One region of the Streptomyces sp. NPDC028305 genome, then DNA from elsewhere that is predicted to be linked to it. Evidence: predicted binding sites of a transcription regulator. Region 1 holds the regulator's gene; each other region holds the start of a gene.

Region 1 (5,095 bases):
GACGGCGCGGGTGGGGCAGCCGAAGGTGAACGAGACGACCGGGACCGGGTCGTCGAGCAGAACGGCCAGCTTGGCGTCGTACGCGTCGTCGGAGCCCGCGTCGGGGTCGCCCAGCGGGGTGTCGTACCAGGCCGCCTCCCCGGCGAGCTGCTCGCGGTAGACCGCGACGGCGGCGGGGTCGGCGGTGAGGGGCTGCGGCATGAACAGGTTCACGCCGAAGGGCCGGGCGGTCTGCCCCCGCAGCTGTTTGATCTCCTCGTACATCGCCTCCGGCGTCTTGTAACCGGCGGCGAGGAACCCGAGGCCGCCGGCCTCGGAAACGGCGGCGGCCAGCTGCGGGCAGGAGGCCCCGCCCGCCATCGGGGCCTGCACGATCGGGTACCGAAAGAGATCGGTCAGCGCGGACGACATGACAACATCGTGTCATGTCCTCCGCACCGATCTGTACTCGGCTCAGGGCCCGTTGGACGGACCGCGTCCCCGAGGGGCTCCGGGCGCTTACCGTCCGTTGAACGCGTCCTTCAAGCGCGAGAACAGCCCCTGCTGTCCTGGCTTACCGCATCCCCCGGGGGCCACCCCCCGGACCCCCGGCCGGACGCCTACCGTCCGTTGAACGCATCCTTAAGGCGCGAGAACAGCCCCTGCTGTCCTGGCTTGAATTCGCCTAGCGGCCGCTCCTCGCCCCGCAGCTTGGCCAGCCGCCGCAGCAGCTCCTCCTGCTCCGGGTCGAGCTTGGACGGGGTCTGGACCTCGACGTGGACGATCAGGTCGCCCCGGCCGCCGCCGCGCAGGTGGGTGATGCCGCGCTGGTGGAGCGGGATCGACTGGCCGGACTGGGTGCCGGGCCGGATGTCGACCTCCTCCAGGCCGTCGAGCGTCTCCAGGGGCACCTTGGTGCCCAGGGACGCCGCCGTCATGGGGATGGTCACCGTGCAGTGCAGATCGTCGCCGCGGCGCTGGAAGACCGGGTGCGGCAGCTCGTGGATCTCCACATACAGATCGCCCGCCGGGCCGCCGCCCGGGCCGACCTCGCCCTCGCCCGCGAGCTGGATCCGGGTGCCGTTGTCCACACCGGCCGGGATCTTCACCGTCAGCGTCCGCCGCGAGCGGATCCGCCCGTCGCCCGCGCACTCCGGGCACGGGGTCGGCACCACGGTGCCGAAGCCCTGGCACTGCGGGCACGGCCGGGAGGTCATGACCTGGCCGAGGAAGGACCGCGTCACCTGGGACACCTCGCCGCGGCCGCGGCACATGTCACAGGTCTGCGCCGTGGTGCCGGGCGCCGCGCCCTCGCCGCTGCACGTCGTACAGACGACCGCGGTGTCGACCTGGATGTCCTTGGTGGTCCCGAAGGCCGCCTCGTTCAGCTCCACATCGAGGCGGATCATGGCGTCCTGGCCGCGCCGGGTCCTGGACCGCGGGCCGCGCTGCGAGGCGGTGCCGAAGAACGCGTCCATGATGTCGGAGAAGTTTCCGAAGCCCGCGCCGAAGCCGCCCGCGCCGCCCCCGGCGCCGCCCGAGGCGGAAAGCGGGTCGCCGCCCAGGTCGTAGACCTGCTTCTTCTGGGGATCGGACAAGACCTCGTAGGCGGCGTTGATCTCCTTGAACCGCTCTTGGGTCTTGGGATCCGGATTCACGTCCGGGTGCAGCTCGCGAGCGAGCCGGCGGAATGCCTTCTTGATCTCGTCCTGCGAGGCATCACGCCGCACGCCCAGGACTGCGTAGTAGTCCGTCGCCACTTACGACTCCGCCAGGATCTGTCCGACGTAACGTGCCACTGCGCGTACCGCTCCCATCGTTCCGGGGTAGTCCATGCGGGTCGGTCCGACCACGCCGAGTTTGGCGACCGCCTCGTCGCCCGAACCGTAGCCGACCGCCACGACCGAAGTGGAATTCAGGCCCTCGTGAGCATTCTCATGCCCGATCCGTACGGTCATACCCGAGTCCTTCGCCTCGCCGAGCAGCTTGAGCAGGACGACCTGCTCCTCCAGCGCTTCCAGCACGGGCCGGATCGTCAGGGGGAAATCATGGCCGAAGCGGGTGAGATTGGCGGTGCCGCCGATCATCAGCCGCTCCTCGGTCTCTTCGACCAGCGTCTCCAGCAGCGTGGCCAGGACCGTCGAGACGGTCCCCCGGTCCTCCTGTTCGAAGGACTCGGGCAGGTCCTGCACCAGCCGCGGCACATCCGAGAACCGCCGGCCCACGACCCTGCTGTTCAGCCGGGCCCGCAGGTCCGCGAGCGACTCCTCGCTCACGGGCGCCGGGCAGTCCACCATGCGCTGCTCGACCCGCCCGGTGTCGGTGATCAGAACCAGCATCACCCGCGCCGGGCTCATCGACAGCAGCTCGACATGGCGGACCGTCGAGCGGGTCAGCGACGGGTACTGCACCACCGCGACCTGCCGGGTCAGCTGCGCGAGCAGCCGGACCGTGCGCCCCACCACGTCGTCGAGGTCCACGGCACCGTCCAGGAAGTTCTGGATGGCCCGCCGCTCCGGCGTGGACAGGGGCTTCACTCCTGCCAGCTTGTCGACGAACAGCCGATAGCCCTTGTCCGTGGGAATGCGCCCGGCGCTCGTATGCGGCTGGGCGATATAGCCCTCGTCCTCCAGAGCCGCCATGTCGTTGCGCACCGTGGCCGGGGAGACGCCCAGCCGGTGCCGCTCCGTGAGGGCCTTGGAGCCGACCGGCTCCTCCGTCCCCACATAGTCCTGGACGATCGCACGCAGTACCTCGAGTCTGCGTTCGCTGAGCACCGCGCACCTCCAGTCCAGCCGTCTCATCAGGTGTTCCCCCTGGCACTCAATGGTCACGAGTGCCAGAACCCTCAGCCAGTGTACGGCGGGGTGCCGTGGCGGGGGCAAGAGCCGACGCTTTGCCACCGCTGGAGCTAGCGTCTCCGTATGGACACCCGTTGGGAAGAGGCGCGCTGGGAACATCTCACGCCGTCCGTGGTCCGGTGCCGCCTGCCCGGCTGGGACGCGACGGTCGGCGCGATCGCCGGGCGGACCGGCGTCCTGGTTGTCGACACCGGCGCCGACCTCGCCGAGGGCGCCTGGGTGCGCCGCGAGATCACTCGCCTCTTCGGCCGCCGCCCCACCCATATCGCCCTCACCCACCCCCACTTCGACCATGTCCTCGGCACCGCCGCCTTCGCGGGCTGCCAGGTGTACGGGGCCGCCGGGCTCGACGAACTGCTGCGCCGCGAGGGGGACGTGCTGCGTGACGACGCGGTGCGCCACGGCGCGGACCCCGGGGCCGCCGGGGAGGCCGCCGACCACCTGGTGCGGCCGCACCACGCGGTGTGTGGCGAGCTCACCCTGGACCTGGGCGGCCGGACCGTCCTGCTGGCGAACGTGGGCCCCGGCCATACCGCCCACGACCTGGCCGTGCTCGCCGCCGGGCAGGCCCCGGGCGAGCCCGAGGTGGTCTTCTGCGGGGATCTGGTCGAGGAGTCGGGGGCGCCCCAGGCGGGTGCCGACGCGATCCCGGGCCAGTGGCCCGCCGCGCTGGACCGGCTGCTCGCCCTCGGCGGCGAGGACGCGGTGTACGTCCCGGGGCATGGCGCCGCCGTGGATGCCCGTTTCGTCCGGGCGCAGCGCGCGGAACTCGCGGCTCGTTTCGGCGTGTCCTCCTGACGGCGGCGCTGCGGCGCTAGGGTCACTCGGGTGCGACAGTACGACCCGGACCTGACCCCGCCCTGGAAGCGCCAGGCCCCCGCGCCCGAGGTGCCCGCCGACCCCGATCTGGTCGTCGAGGAGGTCACCACCGGGTTCTGCGGTGCCGTGATCCGCTGCGAGAAGACCGCGGAGGGCGCCACGGTGACTCTGGAGGACCGCTTCGGCAAACATCGGGTCTTCCCCATGGAGCCGCGCGGCTTCCTCCTGGAGGGCCGTGTCGTCACCCTGGTGCGCCCGCGCGCCGCCGCCCCCACGGCCCCGCGCCGCACGGCCTCCGGCTCCATCGCGCTCCCCCAGGCCCGTGCGCGCGTCGCCCGCGCGGGGCGCATTTACGTCGAGGGGCGCCACGACGCGGAACTGGTCGAGCGGGTGTGGGGGGACGATCTGCGCATCGAGGGCGTGGTCGTGGAGTATCTGGAGGGGATCGACGATCTGCCCGCCATCGTCCGCGAGTTCTCCCCCGGCCCCGACGCCCGCCTGGGTGTGCTGGTCGACCATCTGGTCCCGGGCACGAAGGAGTCCCGTATCGCGGCCGAGGTCACCGGCGAGCACGTCCTGGTCGTCGGGCACCCCTACATCGACGTGTGGGAGGCCGTGAAGCCCTCCTCGGTGGGCATCCCCGCCTGGCCGACGGTGCCGCGCGGCCAGGACTGGAAGACGGGCGTCTGCCGGGCGCTGGGCTGGCCCGGGAACACGGGGGCCGCGTGGCAGCGGATCCTGTCCTCGGTCCGCTCCTACAGGGATCTGGAGCCGGCGCTGCTGGGGCGGGTGGAGGAGCTGATCGACCATGTGACCGTGGGCGGTCCGGCCGGGCCGTAGGCCGCGGCACTGGGTTGGCTGATCGATCGGTCAGTCGACGAGATCGCGCACCACCGCGTCGGCCAGCAGCCGCCCGCGCAGGGTGAGCACCGCCCGGCCCTCGCCGTACGGCTCCGGCGCCAGCAGCCCGTCGGCCATGGCCTTCGCCGCCGCGGCGGCGCCCGCCGGGGCCAGCAGGTCCAGCGGGCAGCCCTCCGCGAGCCGCAGCTCCAGCAGGATCCGCTCCACCCGGCGCTCCTCGTCGGTCAGCACCTCGCGGCCCGCCCCGGGGGACCTGCCCTCGCTCAGCGCCTGCGCGTACGCACCGGGGTGCTTCACGTTCCACCACCGCACACCGCCCACATGGCTGTGCGCGCCGGGGCCCGCGCCCCACCAGTCCGCGCCACGCCAGTACAGCTCGTTGTGGCGGCACCGGCCGGCCTCTGACGTGGCCCAGTTCGAAACCTCGTACCAGCGGAATCCGGCCGCCGACAGCGTCTCCTCCGCGATCAGGTAGCGGTCCGCGTGCACATCGTCGTCGGTCATCGGAACCTCGCCGCGCCGGATCCGCCGGGCGAGCTGGGTGCCCTCCTCGACGATCAGCGCGTACGCCGACA
Region 2 (5,095 bases), on a different contig from region 1:
CGCGAGCCGGCTCGCGGCGGACGGTCACAACCTGGTGCTGGTGGCGCGGGACGAGAAGCGGCTGCGCGACCAGGCCGCCGACCTCCACGACCGGCACGGGGTGGAGGCGGACGTGCTGCGGGCCGACCTGTCCGAGGACGACGGCATCGCGGCCGTCGAGGAGCGCCTCGGCGACCGCAAGCACCCGATCGATCTGCTCGTCAACAACGCCGGCTTCGGCAACAAGGGCCGCTATCTCGAGGCGCCCCTGGCCGACGAGCTGCGGATGATGAAGGTCCACTGCGAGGCCGTGCTGCGGCTCACCACCGCGGCCGCCGAGACGATGCGGACCCGGGGGCGCGGCGGAGTGATCAACGTCGCCTCGATCGCCGCGTTCTTCCCGCGCGGCACGTACGGGGCCAGCAAGGCGTGGGTCGTGCAGTTCACCCAGGGCGCGGCGCGGGACCTGGCGAGTTCCGGGGTGCGGCTGATGGCGCTGTGCCCGGGGTTCGTACGGACCGAGTTCCACGCGCGGGCGGGGATCAAGCCGGACAGCGTGCCGAGCTGGATGTGGCTGGACGCCGACAAGGTGGTGACGGAGGCGCTCAAGGACTTCGCGCGGGGCAAGGCGCTGTCGATCCCCGATCCGCGGTACAAGGCGATGACGGGGCTGGCGAAGCTGGCGCCGCGGGCCGCGCTCTCGGTCGTCTCCTCGAACGTCGGACGTCCTCCCAAGCGCTGACACCCCCGCCGCCCCCGGAGCCCCGCGGCCCCGGAAACGCCTCGGGCGCGGTCACCCCCGCGAGGGGTGACCGCGCCCGGCGGGATCGCGCGGGGCCGCGTCAGTGCGCGTGACCGTGGCCGTGGCCCGCGGCCTCGGGCTCCTCCTCGGCCGGCTTCTCGACCACCAGCGTCTCGGTGGTGAGCAGCAGGGAGGCGATGGACGCCGCGTTCTCCAGGGCGGAGCGGGTGACCTTGACCGGGTCGATGACGCCGGCCTTCACCAGGTCGCCGTACTCGTCGGTCGCGGCGTTGAAGCCGTGGCCCTTCTCGAGCTCGGCCACCTTGGAGGTGATGACGTAGCCCTCAAGGCCCGCGTTCTCGGCGATCCAGCGCAGCGGCTCGACCGCGGCGCGGCGGACGACCGCGACACCGGTGGCCTCGTCGCCCTCCTTGCCGAGGTTGTCCTCCAGCACCTTCACGGCGTGGACGAGCGCGGAGCCACCACCGGAGACGATGCCCTCCTCGACCGCGGCGCGGGTCGCGGAGATGGCGTCCTCCAGACGGTGCTTCTTCTCCTTGAGCTCCACCTCGGTGGCGGCGCCGACGCGGATCACGCACACGCCGCCGGCCAGCTTGGCGAGGCGCTCCTGGAGCTTCTCGCGGTCCCAGTCGGAGTCCGTGGCCTCGATCTCGGCCTTGATCTGGTTGATCCGGCCGGTGACGTCCTCGGACTTGCCGCCACCGTCGACGATGGTGGTGTCGTCCTTGGTGACGGTCACCCGGCGGGCGGTGCCCAGCACGTCCAGGCCGACCTGGTCGAGCTTGAGGCCGACCTCCTCGGCGACGACGGTGCCGCCGGTGAGGGCGGCCATGTCGCCGAGCATCGCCTTGCGGCGGTCGCCGAAGCCGGGGGCCTTCACCGCGACGGCGTTGAAGGTGCCGCGGATCTTGTTGACGACGAGGGTGGACAGGGCCTCGCCCTCCACGTCCTCGGCGATGATCAGCAGCGGCTTGTTGCCACCCTGGATGATCTTCTCCAGCAGCGGCAGCAGGTCCTGGATCGAGGAGATCTTGCCCTGGTGGATCAGGATGTACGGGTCGTCGAGGACGGCCTCCATACGCTCCTGGTCGGTGACCATGTACGGCGACAGGTAGCCCTTGTCGAAGGCCATGCCCTCGGTGAAGTCGAGCTCCAGGCCGAAGGTGTTGGACTCCTCGACGGTGATCACACCGTCCTTGCCGACCTTGTCCATCGCCTCGGCGATGAGCTCGCCGACCTGCTTGTCCTGGGCGGACAGCGCGGCCACGGCGGCGATGTCGGACTTGGAGTCGATCGGGCGGGCGGTGGCCAGCAGCTCGTCGGACACGGCCTTGACGGCCGCGTCGATGCCCTTCTTCAGGGCGGCCGGGGAAGCACCGGCGGCCACGTTCCGCAGGCCCTCGCGGACCAGGGCCTGGGCCAGCACGGTGGCGGTGGTGGTGCCGTCACCCGCGATGTCGTTGGTCTTGGTCGCCACCTCCTTGACGAGCTGGGCGCCCAGGTTCTCGTACGGGTCCTCGACCTCGACCTCGCGGGCGATGGTGACACCGTCGTTGGTGATGGTCGGGGCGCCGAACTTCTTGTCGATGACGACGTTGCGGCCCTTGGGGCCGATCGTCACCTTGACGGTGTCGGCGAGCTTGTTGACGCCACGCTCGAGGGCGCGACGGGCGTCCTCGTCAAACTTCAGGATCTTCGCCATGGGTTGCGTATGTCCTCTCGAACGAACCGCGCCCCGGCCCCGGTATGGACTGGGGCACCGGGGCGCGGCTCACAGGCAAAACTTCGGTGACTTACTTCTCGATGATCGCGAGAACGTCGCGAGCCGAGAGGACGAGGTACTCCTCGCCGTTGTACTTCACCTCGGTACCGCCGTACTTGCTGTAGAGCACGACGTCGCCTACGGAGACGTCGAGCGGGAGACGGTTGCCGTCCTCGAAGCGGCCCGGGCCCACGGCCAGGACGACGCCCTCCTGGGGCTTCTCCTTGGCAGTGTCCGGGATAACCAGGCCAGAGGCCGTGGTCTGCTCGGCGTCGAGCGGCTGGACCACAATGCGGTCCTCGAGCGGCTTGATGGCAACCTTGGAGCTGGCGGTCGTCACGATCCGACCTCCCCCTTCGGAGATCTCACGGGGTTAACTGTCTGAGGTGGCGACCAGGTGGATCCGTCGTCGCGGGTGCCGGACCTGCCCGTCGCTGTGTTTGGCACTCGTTGGTGCTGAGTGCCAGCCACGACATTATGACGCGGTTAGCACTCAGTCAACCAGAGTGCCAAGTGACGGGGTGCCGCGGCGCCCCGCCGGAGTCGGCGGGACGCCACTCGGCCGGTCCCCGGAGGCGGTCCTCAGGGGGAGCCCTCGGAGGGATTCAGAGATAGTCCTCCAGCCGGGCCACGGCGAAGCCCTCGGCCTGGATCTCCCGGAGCAGCTCGGTCATCACATCGGTCATGGTCCGCCCCTCCTGCTGGGCGGGACCGCGGAAGTGGGCCAGCACGATGTCGCCGGAGTGCAGTCGGCCGCCCGACGCGTACTCCAGCCCGTCGGCCTTCATCTCGGCCGACCACATCACCAGCGCCCGCACCCCGCAGGCCGCCGCCGCGCGCACCGTGTCGTCGTCGACCGCCCCGTACGGCGGGCGGAAGAGATACGGCCGGGTACCGAACTGGTGAGCGAGCACATCCTGCTGGCCGCAGATCTCATGGGCCTGCTCCTCGAACTCCAGATCGGGCAGCCTCGGATGGGTGAGGGTGTGGTTCTGGATCCCGTTGCCGAGCCGGCGCAGCTGCTCGAAGTAGCCGTAGTCGCCGGACGCCACGTCGTCCGTCAGGAAGGCGGTGAACGGCAGCCCCAGGTCGTGGGCCTGCTGGATGAAGGCCGGGTCCTTCTCCGCGCCGTCGTCGATGGTCACGAAGACGACCTTGTCGTGGGTCGGCACATGGTCGATGATCGGCGGCCCGGCGGGCGCGCCCGCCCCGGGCGGCACCAGGGGCGGCTTGGACGAGGGCGGCGCCGCCGTTTCCAGCGGCCCGTCGAGCCCCCAGCGGCGGTAGCCGTCCGGGGCCGCGGGGGGCGCCGAGGGCAGGTCGGAGGCCGAACCGGACTCGGACGCGGGGCCGGACCCCGGCTCCGGCCCCGGCGACCGGGACGAGTCGTGCAGCGAGCCCGGGGCGTGGGCCCCGGCCCCGGGCGACGACATGGACGAATGGGGAGACGAAGAGGACATCGACGAGTCGGACGACGGCGAAGACGGCGCAGCCGTCCCGGCGCCATGCCCGTCCCCACAGCCCGCGAGCAGCGCCGCGGCCGCGACCAACACGAGACACCTTGAAAGGCCAGTCTTGATCATCATCACATAAGCGATCTTCAGCCGGGTGTCGCGAACGCGCGCGCTGAAGCGGGGAGAATGGGCGACGTGGACGTTGACGCCTTCGACTCACTGCTCCGCGACGAAGGGCAGACGCTGCTCCGCGAGCTGAGCGACTACGACCCGGCGCGGGAGCTCGCCACGGCGACCCGGCTGCGCCGTGACCACCCCGCGGAGCTGGTCTCCGCGGCCCTCACCCAGGCGGGGCTGCGGCAGCGCGCGGCCGCGAAGTTCGGCGCCGCCGACGCCCACCGCATGTACTTCACCCCCCATGGCGTCGAACAGGCCACCCGGGCGTCCGTCGCCGCCTACCGCGCCGCCCGCTTCACCGAGCTCGGCGTGCGCCGCGTCGCCGACCTGTGCTGCGGCATCGGCGGCGACGCGGTCGCGCTGGCCCGCGCGGGCATCTTCGTGCTGGCCGTCGACCGCGACCCGCTGACCTGCGCCGTGGTCCGGGCCAACGCCGAGGCCCTGGGACTGGCCGACCTCATCGAGGTGCGCCACGCGGATGTCGCCGAGGTCGACACCTCCGGCTACGACGCGATCTTCGTGGACCCGGCGCGGCGCGGCGGGCGGGGCCGCGTCTTCGACCCCGAGGCGTACTCGCCGCCGCTGTCCTGGGCCGTCGCGGCCGCCCGCACCGCCCCGCACGCCGCGCTCAAGGTCGCCCCCGGCATCCCGCACGACGCGGTCCCCGAGGACGCGGAGGCCGAGTGGATCTCGGACCACGGCGACGTGAAGGAGGCCCTGCTGTGGTTCGGCACGGCGCGCCCCGGCCTGCGCCGCGCCACGCTGCTCCCCGACCACCACACCCTCCTCGGCACCCCGCTGCTGCCGGACCCCGAGCCGGGCACGGTCGGGCGCTGGCTGTACGAACCGGACGGCGCGGTCATCCGCGCGCACCTGGTCGCGGACGTCGCCGCGCGGATCGGCGGCCGCCTCATCGACCCGACGATCGCCTATGTCACGGCCGACGACCTGCGCCCGACG
Region 3 (5,095 bases), on a different contig from region 1:
GCAACCTCGCGGGCGCGGTCGGCGCCGCGGCCGCCCGCGCGGGCCTGCGCTCCTGCACCTTCATCCCGCACGACCTGGAGCAGGGCAAGGTCGTCATGGCCGCGATCTACGGCGGTGACCTGGTCGCCATCGAGGGCACCTACGACGACGTCAACCGCTTCTGCAGCGAGCTGATCGGCGACCCGGCGGGCGAGGGCTGGGGCTTTGTCAACGTCAACCTCCGCCCGTACTACGCGGAGGGGTCCAAGACCCTCGCGTACGAGATCTGCGAACAGCTCGGCTGGCGGCTGCCGGACCAGCTCGTCATCCCGATCGCCTCGGGCTCGCAGCTGACGAAGATCGACAAGGGGCTGAAGGAGCTCATCGAGCTCGGCCTGGTCGAGGACAAGCCGTACAAGATCTTCGGCGCCCAGGCCGAGGGCTGCTCCCCGGTCTCCACCGCCTTCAAGGCGGGCCAGGACGTGGTGCGGCCGCAGAAGCCGAACACCATCGCCAAGTCGCTGGCCATCGGCAACCCGGCGGACGGGCCGTATGTACTGGACATCGCGCGCCGCACGGGCGGGGCGGTGGAGGACGTGAACGACGAGCAGATCGTGGACGCGATCAAGCTGCTGGCCCGTACGGAGGGGATCTTCGCGGAGACCGCCGGCGGGGTGACCCTGGGCGTGACGAGGAAGCTGCTCGAGAACGGGGTGCTGGACCCCACCCTCACCACCGTCGTGCTCAACACCGGCGACGGCCTCAAGACGCTCGACGCGGTCGCCCCGACGAGTGGACCCACGGCGGTGATCCGCCCCAGCCTCGACGCGTTCCGCGAAGCTGGTCTGGCCTGAATCGGGCCCGCTCAAACCAGCTGGCTTGAATTCGCCCCTCGAATTCGCCCTCGCCCCCCGCAGCAGTTCCCTTGGAAGGTGAAACCCTCATGAGCGTCAATGTCCGGATCCCCACCATCCTGCGCACCTACACCGGCGGGCAGGCCGAGGTCAGTGCCGAGGGCGCGACCCTCTCCGAGGTCCTCGCGGACCTGGACCGGAATCACCAGGGCATTGCGGCCCGCGTCCTGGACGACACCGGCAAGCTGCGCCGTTTCGTCAATGTCTACGTCAATGACGACGACGTTCGCTTCTCCGAGGGCCTGGAGACCGCGACTCCGGACGGCGCCGGTGTCTCGATCATTCCGGCGGTCGCGGGCGGCTGCTGAGCCGGTCGCTCCCCCGCCACAGGCCGGTTGTGGCCCCGCCGCGGGCCGATGTGAGCCGGCCGTACCCCCGAGGTAAACGGAATCGCCCGGTCCTGATAGAAACGGACCGGGCGATTCCGTGTGTTGAATCGCGCTACAGTTGAGCCGTTCCCCTTCTGTTGGCCTCATGGGCGGCCGCATATGAGAACTCGTCAACTTGTGCGTAAAGTGTGCGCGTGAATTGTCGGGTTGATTCCCTTATGCCTGGCCCGACTTGCCCGGAATTCACGGGAATTCTCCACTTATTACCGATCGACCGTCGCCAGAATTCTCGTCCGATTGACCTGTTGCACAGGGCAGTGGGACAGATACATTCAGCGGCGGTCGACGCGTTCCGGCGCACACCCCCCACGACCGGGGGGTGAGGTCTGACCCGGGTCCGCGGAGTGCGGTCCTGCGCAGGGGCCAGCAATAGGGGAGTTAGGAATGGCTCAGGGCACCGTCAAGTGGTTCAACGCGGAGAAGGGGTACGGCTTCATCGCGGTCGACGGTGGTGCGGACGTGTTCGTCCACTACAGCGCGATCCAGATGGACGGTTACCGCACCCTCGAAGAAGGCCAGCGGGTCGAGTTCGAGATCTCGCAGGGCCAGAAGGGGCCGCAGGCGGACATGGTCCGCGTGGCTGTTGGCTGAAGCGCCGACGCGAGGCACTGACTGGACCGTTCAAAGGGCTCGTACCCCCTAGGGGCACGGGCCCTTTGACATGCGTGTTCACATGGGTGTTGACCTGTGCGCCGATGGCCGCTCACGACCGCCTTGTCCCAAGCTGTCACCCCACTCACGCTTGCACTCTCAGGGGTCGAGTGCTAATCATTGGCGTTAGCACTCTGAAGGTGAGAGTGACAGAAGGATCGGGTCGGTGAGGTCCGTCAGGCCACGCGGGGCAAGGAACCGCGGGGCAGACAGGCCGTCCGTCGCGGGCGCCAGGCGCGGTCCGGAGCAATCCACCCCGTCTTGGGAGGACCACTTCACATGGCCAAGATCATCGCGTTCAACGAGGAGGCGCGGCGCGGCCTCGAGCGCGGGATGAACCAGCTCGCCGACGCCGTCAAGGTCACCCTCGGCCCCAAGGGTCGCAACGTCGTCCTCGAGAAGAAGTGGGGCGCCCCCACGATCACCAACGATGGTGTTTCCATCGCCAAGGAGATCGAACTCGAGGACCCGTACGAGAAGATCGGCGCCGAGCTGGTCAAGGAGGTCGCGAAGAAGACGGACGACGTCGCCGGTGACGGCACGACGACCGCGACCGTCCTCGCCCAGGCGCTGGTCAAGGAGGGCCTGCGGAACGTCGCCGCGGGCGCCAACCCGATGGCCCTCAAGCGCGGCATCGAGAAGGCCGTCGAGGCCGTCTCCGCCCAGCTGCTCGAGCAGGCCAAGGACGTGGAGACCAAGGAGCAGATCGCCTCCACCGCCTCCATCTCCGCCGCCGACACCCAGATCGGCGAGCTCATCGCCGAGGCGATGGACAAGGTCGGCAAGGAAGGCGTCATCACCGTCGAGGAGTCGCAGACCTTCGGGCTCGAGCTTGAGCTCACCGAGGGCATGCGCTTCGACAAGGGCTACATCTCCCCGTACTTCGCCACCGACATGGAGCGTATGGAGGCGTCGCTCGACGACCCGTACATCCTGATCGTCAACTCGAAGATCACCAGCGTGAAGGACCTCCTCCCGTTGCTGGAGAAGGTCATGCAGTCGGGCAAGCCGCTGCTGATCATCGCCGAGGACATCGAGGGCGAGGCCCTGGCGACCCTGGTCGTCAACAAGATCCGTGGCACCTTCAAGTCCGTTGCCGTCAAGGCCCCGGGCTTCGGTGACCGCCGCAAGGCCATGCTCGGCGACATCGCCATCCTCACCGGTGGCACCGTCATCTCCGAGGAGGTCGGCCTCAAGCTGGAGAACGCGGGCATCGACCTGCTGGGCCGCGCCCGCAAGGTGACCGTCACCAAGGACGAGACCACCATCGTGGACGGCGCCGGCGACACCGACCAGGTGCAGGGCCGCGTCAACCAGATCCGCGCCGAGATCGAGTCCTCGGACTCGGACTACGACCGCGAGAAGCTCCAGGAGCGCCTGGCGAAGCTGGCCGGCGGCGTGGCCGTCATCAAGGCCGGTGCCGCCACCGAGGTCGAGCTCAAGGAGCGCAAGCACCGCATCGAGGACGCGGTGCGCAACGCCAAGGCCGCCGTCGAGGAGGGCATCGTCGCCGGTGGTGGCGTGGCCCTGCTCCAGACCGTCTCGGTCTTCGAGAAGCTGGAGCTCGAGGGCGACGAGGCCACCGGTGCCCAGGCCGTGCGCCTGGCGCTCGAGGCCCCGCTGAAGCAGATCGCGGTCAACGCCGGCCTCGAGGGCGGCGTCGTGGTGGAGAAGGTGCGCAACCTCACCCCGGGCCACGGCCTCAACGCCGCGACCGGCGAGTACGTCGACCTGATCGCCGAGGGCATCATCGACCCGGCCAAGGTCACGCGCTCCGCGCTGCAGAACGCCGCGTCGATCGCCGCGCTGTTCCTGACCACCGAGGCCGTCATCGCCGACAAGCCGGAGAAGGCCGCCGCGGCGGGCGCTCCGGGCGGCATGCCGGGCGGTGACATGGACTTCTGATCGACGCCTTCCGTCGATCGACCGTCCGAAACGTCGGGGCGGCACCCTCTTCCGGGTGCCGCCCCGACGGCGTTTCAGGACCCGCGCCCTCAGCCGCGCGCGGCCTCCAGCGCGGCCCGCAGATGGCCGTCCGACTCGGTCAGCAGCCGGGTGGCGGTGGGGGCGTCCACCTCGCCGAGGATGGCCAGGATGGCGTGCTTCGTCTCGCCGGCGCTGGCGGCCAGCGCGGCTTCGATCCGCGGGGCGGGGGCCCCGGTGGCGAGGGAGACGATACGGCGCGAGCGCGCCCGCAGCTTGTCGTTCGAGGCGCGCACATCGACCATCAGATTTCCGTAGGTCTTGCCCAGCCGGATCATGGTGATGGTCGAGACCATGTTGAGCACCAGCTTCTGGGCCGTGCCCGCCTTCAGCCGGGTGGAGCCGGTGAGCAGCTCCGGCCCGACCACGATCTCGATGCCGTGCTCGGCGGCCGCCGCGAGCGCCGAACCCGCGTTGCAGGACAGGCCGACGGTGAGCGCGCCGAGCCGGCGGGCGTGCTCGACCGCGCCGACCGCGTACGGGGTGCGGCCGGAGGCGGAGATGCCGACGACGCTGTCCTGGGCGCCGACGGCGAGCGCGTCGAGGTCCGCGGCGGCCAGCTCCTTGCTGTCCTCGGCGCCCTCGACCGAGGTCACCATGGCGGCGGGCCCGCCCGCGATCAGCCCGACGACCTGGCCCGGCCCGGTGTTGAAGGTGGGCGGGCACTCACTGGCGTCGAGCACGCCGAGCCGCCCGGCGGTGCCCGCGCCCATGTAGATCAGCCGGCCGCCGCGGGCCATCCGCTCGGCGATGCCGTCGATGGCGGCGGCAATCCGCGGCAGTTCGGTGGCGACGGCCGCGGGCACGGCCGCGTCCTCGCCGTTCATGATGCGGGCGATCTCGATGGTCTCCAGCCGGTCGATTTCGGCGAGTTCGGGGCGGAATGCCTCGGTGGTGAGCGTGTCCAGCTGGGCGCGCAGCTGTTGTTGGTCAGCGGCGGAAGTCATGGCGAAGCGGCTCTTTCCGGTACGGGGTGTCAACGGGGGGTGTCCCGACTCGGTCAGCGCTCGGTCAGCGGGGTCCGGGCCGGGGGTCATGCCGGTGGGCGAGGGCTTCGTACGAGGCGGCGAGCGCGGGGGCGGCCGCCTCGTACGTACGCTGCGCCACACCTATGAAGAGGCAGTCCACGACGAGGAGTTGGCTGGTGCGGCTGGACATGGCCGCCGGGCGCAGCTCGCT

Evidence for each region. The regulator HrcA, encoded in region 1, represses chaperone genes, less so after heat shock. The targets are predictions, from matches to a motif close to TTNGCACTCNGNNNNNCNGAGTGCNAA.
Region 2: the regulator HrcA is predicted to act here: its motif matches at 2,991-3,017, upstream of groES (co-chaperone GroES).
Region 3: the regulator HrcA is predicted to act here: its motif matches at 2,060-2,086, upstream of groL (chaperonin GroEL).

Annotation. Positions count from the first base shown of each region.
Region 1 covers NZ_JBVHTN010000001.1:1,071,019-1,076,113, forward strand. Annotated here, with positions in the region: gene ACZ4WQ_RS05055 (nitronate monooxygenase) at 1-411, opposite strand, end outside; gene dnaJ (molecular chaperone DnaJ) at 600-1,739, opposite strand; gene hrcA (heat-inducible transcriptional repressor HrcA) at 1,740-2,756, opposite strand; gene ACZ4WQ_RS05070 (MBL fold metallo-hydrolase) at 2,904-3,638, shown strand; gene ACZ4WQ_RS05075 (DUF3097 domain-containing protein) at 3,669-4,499, shown strand; gene hemW (radical SAM family heme chaperone HemW) at 4,530-5,095, opposite strand, start outside.
Region 2 covers NZ_JBVHTN010000011.1:238,285-243,379, forward strand. Annotated here, with positions in the region: gene ACZ4WQ_RS40855 (SDR family NAD(P)-dependent oxidoreductase) at 1-721, shown strand, start outside; gene groL (chaperonin GroEL) at 822-2,444, opposite strand; gene groES (co-chaperone GroES) at 2,536-2,844, opposite strand; gene ACZ4WQ_RS40870 (polysaccharide deacetylase family protein) at 3,110-3,937, opposite strand; gene ACZ4WQ_RS40875 (class I SAM-dependent methyltransferase) at 4,145-5,095, shown strand, end outside.
Region 3 covers NZ_JBVHTN010000010.1:160,453-165,547, forward strand. Annotated here, with positions in the region: gene thrC (threonine synthase) at 1-833, shown strand, start outside; gene ACZ4WQ_RS38345 (MoaD/ThiS family protein) at 923-1,201, shown strand; gene ACZ4WQ_RS38350 (cold-shock protein) at 1,667-1,873, shown strand; gene groL (chaperonin GroEL) at 2,213-3,838, shown strand; gene murQ (N-acetylmuramic acid 6-phosphate etherase) at 3,928-4,863, opposite strand; gene ACZ4WQ_RS38365 (MurR/RpiR family transcriptional regulator) at 4,928-5,095, opposite strand, start outside.